4 regions of the Bacillus lumedeiriae genome follow, and region 1 is predicted to be linked to each of the others. Evidence: riboswitches for the same ligand, from Rfam matches in the RefSeq annotation. Region 1 holds a riboswitch; each other region holds the start of a gene.
What was found. A riboswitch is a leader RNA that binds a small molecule or an ion and turns the genes downstream of it on or off. The one in region 1 is predicted to bind cyclic di-GMP.
Positions count from the first base shown of each region.

Region 2: another riboswitch for cyclic di-GMP. It lies ahead of QYG89_RS15855 (Ig-like domain-containing protein); the one in region 1 lies ahead of QYG89_RS16245 (diguanylate cyclase domain-containing protein).
Region 3: another riboswitch for cyclic di-GMP. It lies ahead of QYG89_RS09890 (anti-repressor SinI family protein); the one in region 1 lies ahead of QYG89_RS16245 (diguanylate cyclase domain-containing protein).
Region 4: another riboswitch for cyclic di-GMP. It lies ahead of QYG89_RS16555 (Spo0E family sporulation regulatory protein-aspartic acid phosphatase); the one in region 1 lies ahead of QYG89_RS16245 (diguanylate cyclase domain-containing protein).

Region 1 is NZ_JAUIYO010000023.1:14,342-17,481, reverse strand. Features, by position in the region: gene QYG89_RS16250 (methyl-accepting chemotaxis protein) at 1-305, shown strand, start outside; cyclic di-GMP riboswitch class I at 1,160-1,242, shown strand; gene QYG89_RS16245 (diguanylate cyclase domain-containing protein) at 1,223-2,368, shown strand; gene QYG89_RS16240 (EAL domain-containing protein) at 2,370-3,140, shown strand, end outside.
Region 2 is NZ_JAUIYO010000021.1:24,501-27,640, forward strand. Features, by position in the region: gene QYG89_RS15845 (S-layer homology domain-containing protein) at 1-420, shown strand, start outside; gene QYG89_RS15850 (hypothetical protein) at 494-664, shown strand; gene QYG89_RS15855 (Ig-like domain-containing protein) at 806-1,930, opposite strand; cyclic di-GMP riboswitch class I at 1,959-2,081, opposite strand; partial or broken gene QYG89_RS15860 (PDC sensor domain-containing protein) at 2,570-3,140, shown strand, end outside.
Region 3 is NZ_JAUIYO010000006.1:60,581-63,720, forward strand. Features, by position in the region: gene QYG89_RS09875 (HPP family protein) at 1-3, shown strand, start outside; gene QYG89_RS09880 (DUF4240 domain-containing protein) at 436-912, opposite strand; gene QYG89_RS09885 (hypothetical protein) at 1,118-1,624, shown strand; gene QYG89_RS09890 (anti-repressor SinI family protein) at 1,790-1,921, opposite strand; cyclic di-GMP riboswitch class I at 1,951-2,035, opposite strand; partial or broken gene QYG89_RS09895 (IS5/IS1182 family transposase) at 2,282-2,518, opposite strand; gene QYG89_RS09900 (methyl-accepting chemotaxis protein) at 2,823-3,140, opposite strand, start outside.
Region 4 is NZ_JAUIYO010000026.1:9,324-12,463, forward strand. Features, by position in the region: gene QYG89_RS16550 (hypothetical protein) at 1-1,351, shown strand, start outside; gene QYG89_RS16555 (Spo0E family sporulation regulatory protein-aspartic acid phosphatase) at 1,529-1,717, opposite strand; cyclic di-GMP riboswitch class I at 1,754-1,838, opposite strand; gene QYG89_RS16560 (replication protein) at 2,871-3,140, opposite strand, start outside.

The DNA of each region.
Region 1 (3,140 bases):
TCAGTGAAGTATCTAAAACTATACGCAGTATTTCTTCTCAAACAAATATGCTGGCCTTAAATGCAGCCATTGAAGCTGCTCGGGTAGGGGAACATGGAAGAGGCTTTAAAGTTGTAGCTGATGAAGTACGGAGATTGGCTGGCAATGTTGATCATGCCATTAAAAATGTGGATTCGAATGTAGAAAGTATCATAAAGGAAGTAGAAAGAGTTAGTGAAATAACAGATGTTTTGCAAGAAACAATCATAGAAACTCAATCTACATTCAATAAAAACATTGAAGACTTTGAGAAGGTTGCTAAATAAAAAGATAGATTATCAATCATCAAAATAAGGAGAACAAGTACTATTATATAGGCGGAGGCTGGCTATTTATTGTTTACTCAACATTTACTGTTTATCAAAGGTTAAATACTTTTCTTCATGTTGCACTCACAGCATTCTCTGAGGAAAATATTATTTTTCATCGGGCTTTTAAATGGGGTATTCTCACAATTGTTGCAGTGACCAGATAGGATATCAGGATGCTCTTTATAATCGTAAATGATTGTTAAGTCATATTTTTTCACTTCCAAGTTGATCGCTTTTCTCTTATAGTGGTTATTTTATCATGTGGGAGAGTCGTAACATACAATTGTGAGGGAATAAAAATAAATAAGTGAACAACACAAGAGTATTGACCCCGACTTCGCCGGATACTGAGATAGCTACGCGTGCGATCTCACCTGGTTTTTATGATATGTGTTTAGTATTAATTGAATGTAACGTCGGTTTAAAGAAAGGTAAAAACGGATTGTGTGGAGAGGTTTCTTTCCGGACAATCCGTTTTTTGCATCTTCATGCTGTAAATTGTCAGAACCCTGAAACTATCCTATATAGATCTAATTTATTAAGCCGACACAAGAATGTTGTCTTTACATTGATGTAAACAGGTGAGACGAACAGTCGTTATGCCGGAAAATCAAGGTGGGTTCATATAGTATTAAAGCTGAGGTTAGCTATATAAATATTAATAGTAATTAATTTGTGATATTTTGGAGGATAATGCTTGGTGGATGAATTTACCATAAAAATTTTTGTGGTAATGCTATAAAAATAGTAAAAAAGTGATATAATTTTGTAAGTACATAGGGAAAAATGTAGAATTATGTCTAATTCTAACCACGAAATAGCAAAATCATTGAAAAGTGATGACGCAAAGCTACAGGCCTAAGGCATTTGCTATGGCAGCTGGGTTACCGAAAGGAGAGATTATTTTCAAGCAAATGAAACAAATATCTTTAAAAATGAAGCTAATTTTAGTTCTCATTACATGTATGGCCATACTGGACATATATGATGAAAAAATCTTAGGTTTGTTCCGTATAAAAGAAGATGGGTTTGGGGAATTCATCTTAGACACTGGAAGTTCCTGTGTACAGATTGTATTGATTCTATGGGTTTTCATATTAGGAAAACAAGCAATCCAAAGACATCAAGAAAAGGAAGAACATTATCGAAATTTAATTGAACGTTTTCCAGAGGCCATATTTGTTCACAGAAGGGGAGAGATCATTTTTACGAACAAAGCTGGTGTTAGGTTACTGGGAGCAAACAGTATGAACGATTTACTTAATCACAACTGGAAAAACTACATACATTACACTCCTGAAGAATTGAACCTCATAAAGAAAAAGCTTAATGAAGATAGAATAATAAATTTTCAAATTAAAGCTAAGAGATTAGATGGTCAATTAATTGATCTTGAAATTACCTCTACTAGTATTGAATTTGAAGGGGTATCTGCTAGAGAATTCATCGCAAGAGATATCACTAAAAGAAAAAAACAAGAGAATATGATACAAAAGCTTGTTTATCAAGACACATTAACGAAATTACCGAATCGAAGAGCATTTATGGATAAACTTGAACAATCACTAATTCTTTCACAGAAAAATAAAACTAATTTAGCTGTGATGTTTATTGATTTGGATGGATTTAAGAAGGTAAATGATAACTTAGGTCATGATACGGGAGATGAACTTTTAAAAAGGGTAAGTGCTCTTTTAAAGGATTGTGTCAGGAATAATGACTTTGTTGCCCGATTAGCTGGAGATGAGTTTACTATTTTACTGCCTGAAGCCAATAAGCAAGATTCGAGTTTAATAGCAGATAAAATAATTAAGAAATTAAACGTACCAATCTATATTTTAGGGGAAAAAGTCCAGGTAACATCTAGTATTGGAATTTCTTTATATCCGCAAAATGGAAATGATGCCACAGTATTAATAAAAAAAGCTGATGAATCCATGTATCAGGCTAAAAATAATGGTAAAAATAGTTATGAATTTGCGGAAGTATCTACCGATGTATCAGAGAGGGAGATGTAAGGTGAATTCAAATAATGGAATAGGAGATCTGAATGTATTATCTCATGTGAAGGGAACGGAAAGTAAGTTCATAGACACAGAGCTGGAGTTTCAAAGTTTGATCGAGGAAGTATTTATTGGTGTCTATATTATTCAAGATGGAAAAGTTTCATATGGTAATCCCCAGTTCCAAAACATTTTGGGTGTTGAGGATTTAGCTACTATATCTGATTATTGGGATTACATTCATCCAGATGACCGTGCAACAGTAGAATCCGTATTGTTAAGGTTAATCGAGAATGAAAAAGGAATGGATCACACATTTAGGGTCATGAATGAAGATGGATCTATTATTGATGTGGAGGCTCATTCCAAAAAGATTTATATTCATGGAAAACCAACGATAATAGGGACATTACATGACGTTACTGAACGTAACAAAATGAAGAAATTGAACGAATACTTAGTTAATTGCGACCCTTTAACCGATCTCCCTAACAGAAAATTTTTTCAAGAGAAATTAGAAAAAGAGTTAATTATAAGTAAAACATTACAACAAAAATTTGCTGTGATGTTTCTTGATTTAGACCGCTTTAAATATATAAATGATACACTAACTCATTTGGCAGGAGATAAATTATTAAAGGAAATTTCAGAAAGATTAAAAATATGTATTGGGGAAAAAAATGTGCTTGCTCGGTTAAGCGGAGATGAGTTTGCTATCTTAATCCCTAATATGAAAAATACAGATCAGATAATACAAATTTCTAAAACAATTATACAATCGTTAGAA
Region 2 (3,140 bases), on a different contig from region 1:
CCTGAACCGGAATACAAACCTATTTATTCGATTGATCCAAACTTCGCTGTGAACAGCACCGAATATGAAATTTGGAAGATCGTGAATCAAGAGCGGGCTAAACATGGGGCTGCTCCGCTTAAACTTGCTGTTGATGTCAGCTTTGTCGCCCGTACAAAATCAAAAGATATGCACGACAACGAGTACTTTAACCACACATCACCGATATTCGGAAGCCCATATCAAATGATGAACAGCTTTGGCCTGACCTACACATGGGCTGGAGAAAATATTGCCGCTAATCAATGGGATGCTGAACACGTCATGGAATCATGGATGAACAGCCCCGGGCACCGAAGCAACATTCTAAATCCATCGTATACTGAAATCGGCATCGGCGCCTATAACCGCTACTATACACAGATGTTTCTTACGAGGTAAGTGAGTCCATTGGAAAGCACACCTATTTTTGCAGTGCCTTTTCATCAATAAAAGCGGAAAGAGGGGATACCAGATGGTCAAGCTAAGAAGAAAAGAAAAAAGACGGATAAATAATGAACGTTATTCTATCGGTGATTTTTTTCTCGACCTTCTTCTTTGGGTTCCAGAACTGCTGCTTCTGCCTATTCGATTATTGTTTTTAGGAATCCGACTGATTGTTCGATGGATCGTGGATTTTTTTTAATCAAACGAACGACGAAAATGATTGCACACATTTTTTTCTTTCATTTGCGGCCGGATGATCTGCCTTTCTAGTCTCCCCCTGTCCATTTCCAGAAAAAGAAGAGCGATTCACCTACTTGCGTGATCGCTCTTCTTCCTTATTTTATTTCACTGTAAAATTCATTTTCACTGAATTTTTCAAGTTTGTGCCCGCTGTATCTGAGATTTTTTTGCCGATGTAAAGTGTATACGTTTTACCTGCTTCGTATGGCTGCAGCGGTGAAACGGTGATTGTTTTCGTGGCATCTGAATAGCTGAACGTTGTTTCTACAAGGTTACGCTGTTCATCTAGAACGACAATATCAAGCTCCGACAGTGTGGCGGCATCTAGCTTTTTACTAAATTTGATTCGCCATTCTTTCGTAACTGGTGCATTTTTGACAGGTGTTCTTTCTTCAACGGTCTCATCTTTGTCAATTTCTTCTTTTACTTTATCCTGAATTTGGGTAATTGCTGCCAGTACAGCATCAATGTCCTTATGAAGGGCAGCGATGCGATCATAGCGCTCCTTCAAAGCAGCTTTGTCCGCTCCTCTGGAAGACAAGGAATCCAGCTGCTTTGTGACAGCATTCAATCGGTTATGAAGGGCCTTGAACTTCCCCATGTAGCCCGGGTGCTCTTTTACTTCATTTTCGACTTCATCCTCGTCATCGTCTGCATCTTGATCATCATCTTCTGCTTCCGCTTCTTCTTGATCCCCTGTGTCTGTCAGCTCATTGTCTTCTATTTCTTCAGTCGGTTGTACAGTTTCATTTGTTATTATTTCTTCTGAGCTGGCTTTCGCTTTATTTTCGACAGTTTCACTCACAGGTTGTTCATCCGTTTGAGGCTGCTCTTCTGTTTTTTCACCATCAGTCGTGCTTTCATCTGCTGGCTTTTCTTCTGTCTGCTCTTCAGCGTCCTGTTTATCTTCCGTTTCTGCCCCATCTTCTACTTGATCATCGTCGTTATCTTCAATGTCAGTTAGTTTTGTTTGATACTTGATTAATACTTTTTCAATTTTATCTAACTGTTTGTCAATCGATTGCAGCTGCTTCATCTGACCGTGCTGCTGTTTGTCTTGATGTTTGTCCTGGTGTTTGTTTTGATCCTTTTTGTTTTCCTGCTCTTTCACTTTTGTGCTGTGTGCCGTGTGTGCATCGTCCTTTGGTGATGCGTAGGCAGGACCTGATAACATCATTCCTGCTGCGAGAACCGCGGCGGCCACTGGTGTCATTTTTTTGTACATTCCCTTTTCCTCCTCTTTTTCTTCGGGCAATGGCAGCTGGCTGGCATAGAGTAACACGATCGGGCTGGTTGAAAACAACTATCAATCCCCGGTCTCCTTAGCCCCTATAGCTTTGTGACATCAAATTTCTTTGATTGTACGTTGTCTATATCGGTGAATTCTTAAAAAATTTATAGATTGAAAGTGAAAAATAGGTAGATGGAATTACTTTAATGTCGAAAGGAGCATCGCAAATTTAATTAAGAGAGAGTAATCTCTTTATTTTTCCTTCCCAAGAAATTTACGAAATAAAAACAAAAACTTTTGGACTATCATATATACACAAAACAAGGTCCATAGTATGATAGACGTGTTAAAAATTTTCGCAATTTTGGTTATTTATGGAGGGGTATGATGGGTAGAAGCCAATCAAAAAGAGGCCTAAAGATGGGACATAAGCTGATGATTGCTATGACGGCTTGTTCGCTTCTGATCGTAGCGATCATGGGCACAGTAAGTGTCACGAAAAGCAAGGAGCTTTTAGAAAAATATGCGTTTGAACATGCCAAGCTTTCTGTTGATAATCATTCGAAAAGCTTAAATGTAACGATTGAAAAAATCCAATCATCCGTCGATGGTTTAGCTGTCACAACACTTGCTATGCTGGATGATGTGGAAGCACTTAAAACCGATCCAGCTTATGTCGCATCCTTCCAAGAAAAAGTGCGGCCGATTGCGGATCAGTTTTCTAAACAGACAGAAGGGGCGATGGCTTTTTACATTCGCTTTAACCCTACATACACTGCGCCGACTTCAGGTCTGTTCCACGCGGATACGAACAATGACGGCACAATTGAACAATTAGTTCCGACGGATTTCAGCCAATATGACCCGTCTGATATCGAACACGTTGGCTGGTACTACGTTCCAATGAAGGCGAAAGAGGGCACGTGGCTCGACCCTTACAACAATGAAAATATCAATGTTAAAATGATTAGCTATGTTGTTCCATTGTTTAAAGATGGGGAAGAAATCGGTGTGGTTGGGATGGATATTCGTTTTGATCTTTTTTCCGACGCCGTGGCCAACATGAAAACATCTCCTCATAGTTACGGTGCACTGCTTAATGCAAATCAGCAATTTTTGATTCATCCTACATACACACAGCAAGAAACTTTAGAAAAAGTGAATCATGGACTTTCTGAGCAATTGAAAGGACAAGGTTCTGGTG
Region 3 (3,140 bases), on a different contig from region 1:
TAAAAGAATGAGAAATGAGACATTTATTGAAAAATCAGCTGGAGAACCGTCTTTTTCAATTTTTCATAGGCCATCACATTGTCTTCTTGAGGAAGAAGAAACATAAAAAGGAAAACCGATCTTACTGCTCTGTTTGTTGTAGTTATAAAGTAAAAAAGAAGCTTTCGAGCTTCTTTTTTACGATCTGCTCAACGATATTGTTGATAGACACAGTTCAAGAAGAAAAAATCAACCAGAAAGATGAAACAAAGAAGTGCCTCTGACGGGATTCGAACCGGCGCTCTTCCCTGCTAGAGCTACAGAGGCAATTGTTATCTATCATTATATGGAAGGTATAGAGATAAATGCTGGAAGGTTGTTTAATTCATCCTTCATTTAACAAACCTATAAGGAACGCCAATAATTGAGCGGATAGCTCCAGAACTTAATAGAAAATTAACTTTTCCATTTCTCCTCATTGCTAAATGTTTCATAGTCATACTTCGGAACATAATCAAACTCTTCGTCATTTTTCCGCTCATATGATTCGTTAGCAACATATAATAAAGATTCGAACTCCAAATCTTTAGGCATCTCCTCCGGATGTTTCAACACCTCATAATAAAAGTCCCTTCCATTTGCTACAACTACACATCTTGCATATAAGAAGGTATCTACAGAGAAAAACTCTTCCTCATCCACATAAGCATACTCACCAATATTTTTTGCATATTCAATACCATCTAAATTGTAAAGAAATTTTGAAAGAATATCCTCGAAAGCAAATATTTCTTCATCGGACTTTTGGGATAAATAGCCGATAGCTTCCTCTAATACATCTTCATCATCACCTTCACACTCCCAATCAAACATAGCAATGATTTTCCAAAACTCGTTCTCGTCCATTTTTATATCTTGGAGTGTATTAGACATATACGTTCCCTCCTGTTTGATCATTTAGTTAAACTCCTGAAAGAACTACCAATTTACTTCTATCCATTACCCCGCTTGTCTTTTTCAAAGAAAAGAAAACCCTATTGGACACAAGGGAATAGTTCACACCTCCATAAAAAAGGTATAGCATACATACAAATGGAATACCAATTATACAATATATTGTAAGTTAGGAGGAGATGACATGAAAAAAAAGAAGTGGGCAGCAAAGAAGGATAACAAAGGCAATAGTACACTTGTGTTAGGTGAGGTGCCAAAGCTGCTTCCAGAAACAACATTTATATCTCTTACAAGAGGAGAAGGACTGAATTTATTTCAGCTTTTTGTCAACCAGATGTTAACATTAATGGTCATGAATCAAATGAAAAAATCACCAGGGCTCATTTACGCGGAACTACACGGGGAACTAAAGAAAGGGAAAGGGAATGGACAAACTATGACTGTTTGGGATGGGAAAACGATGCCGAAGTTTCGAAACAATGGATCCCACGGATTTGCGATGAAGTTTTTCGGATGGGTCATCCACAGAAAAAATACAAAAACGTATTACTTAACGTTTCCTGCAGATGGTAAAATACCATCCACTATAGAAGCTGCTAATATATTGAAAGAATACGGAAAATTTTACAACGGGGGCAAACTCGCTAGAAAAGCAACACCTCCAAAGAAAGAAGAAATCATCATCCCTTGATCTATCATGATAAATGTATTGCTCTTTATTTTTGGTATTTTTTATTTAGTTAGGTTAATCAAAAAATACTAGTAAAGCGCTTAACCAATTGCTAGGCAAGCTTCTAATGTTGGCCGCATCCGCCACAAGCTGTGACAAAAGATAAAAGGTGAAACAAAAAAGACCTTAGTCAGGTCTTAAAGATTGGCTTAAGAATTCTCTAATTTCATCTACAGTTATACCTAGATCTCGAGCATGAAGTATCAATTCTACCCACTCTTTATCTAACCCATTTTTATCAATTAAAGAACTAAACATGTGTAACCCCCTAAAATATTTAAATTATTTTAGGTAGCTCAGCCATCATAGTAATAGAACCTTAGACCTGAAGCTTTGTGTCCCAATCTTTCGAGAGGTTTACCTTTATCTTTTTAAAACTTTCAATATCATACAAATATTACCATTATTTACTTATATAGTTAATGGGTCCTATTAGGTGTTTTCTTTCAAAGTAAACAATTTTCTTTGAATTTAGTAATGCAAAAGATACACAGTACGCAAATACCATGCAAGAAAATTATTTCCCCCCTTTCCCTTCCTACACAAGTGTGATACTTTCGCAATTTCCCTTTATGTTGGAATAGGCCCAAGAAAAAAGCCATCAACTTTGATGGCTTCAGTTTGTCGACAAGAGGGGTTCAGAAATGTATATTGAATGAATGTCAGTTTAATTAAAATAACGGGACCAATGCTTGGGCGGCCCACTTCCGAGTACAACTCTTCCACCAAGTCATAAATAAAAGAGAAATCAATCGCTGCCTCCATTTTACTAACCAGGTGATTCTCCAGTACAAGCTGATCTAGAACGATCATTTCTAGTTGGTCTCGCTGGATTAGATTGTGTTTCGAAAGCATCTTCATCCCCTCAAGCATTTTATCTATTTATTTTAAAACAGGTAATCATTATACGGCTGCCCTAGCTTTGTAAACCCTGTTGATTGGAATGGAAGGCGCGAAGACTCCTGCGGGATCAGCGGGACAGGTGAGACCCCGCAGGCGCTTTTGCGACGAGGCCGCCCCGCGGAAAGCGAAGCAGCCTGGAATGGAAATCAACAGCCCCCATCCACAAGCAAAATAAAAAGAATGCAGTTCAACTTCAATTTTCATTGAGTTTGCCTACAGTCTGAAGCCATCAACTCTGATGGCTTCCTTCTCCCAGTTAAAGCTTAAACTTCCCTACTAATCCATTCATTTTCTCCGCTAATATAGCCAGCTGTTTTGAACTATCCGCTACTTCTTCCATCGTTGCGCTAGATTGTTGTGCAGAAGCAGCCGTTTGTTCTACGCCTGCTGCAGTTTCTTCGGCAATCGATGCTATTTCTTCAACAAACCCATGCATTTCCTGGGTATTAGCCGCAATATCAGATAAGTTCTCAGATGCCACTTTAATGCTATTCACCATTTCTGTTACTGCAGAACTGATTTTATTGAACGTTTCACCAGTCGTTTTAATTTGAAGAGCTCCTTGTTCTACTTC
Region 4 (3,140 bases), on a different contig from region 1:
TTCCGCCTTGAGTGCTTATTACGACATCGTCGTTGAAATGATCGAACCTCATGGTATTCTGACTGAAGACAATGGAGAAAATCAAGGGCTAGCATATGCTAATTTAATCGACTTTAACGGCGATGATTTACCAGAACTGTACATGATTTCAGCACAGATTACCGATGAATTTCATTACAAAGAAGAAGTATGGACATACAAAAATGACAAGGCGGCCGAAATCTTTTCAAAACAGTATAAGAATGAAGGCAGGAGTGGAGATATTTCCTCACGTTCCATTGCAACAGTAGATTCAAAATCATATTTAGTAGACACAGGCGGCTATTCCGCCGGAAGCCGGGGAAACGATCCAAGTATATCCGAATATCTTCAGAGGCATATTTTCCTATCCTTAGAGGGAACTGCTTTTGTAGAAAAGGACAATGTAATGGCTATAGAACAATACTATGAAGACAGCGACAAACCCCGTATGATATATGAACAGAGAAAAAATGATACAGTGGACGAAATAACAGCAAAAGAATACAAAACAATACTAAAGAAATATAACAGCGACAGCAGCTTAATGCTGATTCTTGATGACACCGGTTCAAAATCGCTTAATTTCGCTGTCTCAAATAATAAAGAAACAATTAAAACATTTCTTCGCTCGCTAGATCCGGGAAAGTTTCCAAAACTGAGCGATGGTATTTCCTCAAGCTTGGAAAAGCCTATGAAAAATATTTATGATGATCTTACAACGGATGAAAAAAGGGACCTTATTGAATACTTGTATCAATTTTCTAATAGCCGCAATATAAACGTCAAGAAAGATGACGGGACTCAAGTGATAGAAGCCATAGCTAACGGCTTATATTATCAGTCGTTCATCGATGTATCCATTGATTCGCTGGAGGATCAATCAATCATCGACGACAGTTTTTCCTATGTCGCATACCCAGCTGACCGGATCAGCGAACTAGCAGAAAAATTGTTTGGTACTGCTGTTGAGCGAAAAGATTACGGGCTGTATGCAAAATATAAAGATGAAATTTTTTATTTGTTGGACGAAGGAACTAATAGAGGTGCCAGCTCTCCCCAGGTAGAGAAGTTTATTTCAATAGGCGACGACCTTTATTATGCGCAATTCACTATCTATGAATTTGAATTTAATGAAAAAGATCCAGAAGAATTAAATTATCTCGCTCCAAAAGAAGTATGGACCGATGCTGAATTCACAGATTCGTATGAATCAGAAAAAGGATATGCAATTTTAAAAGAAGCAGAGCAAGACGGTGAAAAGACATGGCATCTTGTTATATTTGACAGAAACGGAGAAGTATTAAACAGTAAAGAGCTTGAATCATTTTAAAACTATTTCAACAATAATATACCCAAGAACAGACCATCCCATATAAGATGATCTGTTTTTGGACTAACATTTATTATTTACATAACGCTCGTTATCAGTACAGAAAAGAACCCTCATAAACAGATCATTTTTGCTGCCTGTTCAATTAAAGCGAAAATTGATTTAGTATTCAGATACTTATTTTAGTGCTAATACGAGGGTACTATTAGTTTTATTTTGCAAATGTTTTTGATAAACCACGATGAGTTCATCTAACTCTTGACTGCAAAAAAGGGTGTCATAACTATTTAATCCAGTTAACCTTACCGTTTGGACCAATTCCCTTTTTAGTTGATTGATTCTGCTTTCTAAATTGTCCACTTCCATACACACCGGTAATCCTCCTAAAATATGCATTTTATTTTAGGCAACTCAGCCATCATAGTTAAAAAACCTTAGACCTGTAGTTTTGCGTCCTTATTTTTCAATAAGTTTGCCTTTTCTTGTTAAATATTACCGTAATACGATTACTAAATTTGTCGGATTATGTTGTTTCTATTTGAATAATTTTGGTCTCTTTTTTGAATGTTAATGAATGCATGATCTTTAACAATATGACCTTTTAGTTAGATAAGATCTCTAAGCGTCAAATGAATACTCCAAAAATTCCTTATCTCACAAAGAGTTTCATTCTTCATCTCGCTTCTTCTCTATGCAGGATTGTATGCACTGTTGATTTAACAAGGTTTCTGGCCCTCAAATTAGCCTAGTGGCTGCATAAAAAAGTGAGGTTTTATACATTCAGTTAAGCTGTTACTGCAGTAATTTTAGGTGCATCGCAAGAAATGACATCAATAATGTGATTTAAACAGCAAAATTGATAGTGAACAAAATTTGCAGGTAAACATATATCTTCTCTTTCAATCGTGGCTGATTCAATAAAATCCAAGTACTTTGACTTAGTATATATCCGAAAAACTTCTCCCTTTGATATTTCATTGTCATCTAGACAATCAAAACATTCATTGATCACAGAATACGATACATAAAACATCAAAATCTATTTGTATCGGTGACAAATGTTTTATACCTAAACCAACATTGACCTCCTTACTCCTTCCAATAAGTAATCTCAATGAATTATCTTCAGGTTCAAGTAATTTCTCCAAGTAAATATATCCGCTCCAGTCCATCAATTCACAGAAATTCATTGGTTATCAGTCCTCATGTATTTTAAAGGTTTTCAAAACAGCAAAACTTCAGTTAACACAGTAAGCATACCTACAATAAATAAGATGGTAGCCCCTGCGCGCTAACGCTTGCCCACCGCTGCTCGCTCCGAGGCTGTATCCCCTTATTAAGTACAATAAGCTCCCCTATATAATTATTAGGTTTATAATCACTATTTGCTAAATTCAAACACTAAAAGACCCCCAGTACGGGGGCAAGCAAAGTAAGGAGTAGAGCCTCTGACCCTCTAAACGCGAGCAAGCAGGCTAACGCCTATAATATAAGGGCGACACACCATGAGACACTTTTATCATAGTTGTTTCAACAAACGATAAAGATGGGATCGATGCACGCCTAATAGCTTAGCCAACTCAGCTTTCGTTGCTTTAGGATGTCTCTCTATCGCTTGCTGCAGCTGCCATAGTTTATCCTCAGTCTTATCTTTCTGCTGCTCTAAATACTCCTCACGCGCAACAACGCCCTGCTCACGACGCTTTTCTGTCACACGCTTCTTATCACGCACTCTCTTACGTCTGCGCTTCTCATTGCCATCAATGATCGTCCGTAAGTGTTCCTGTTC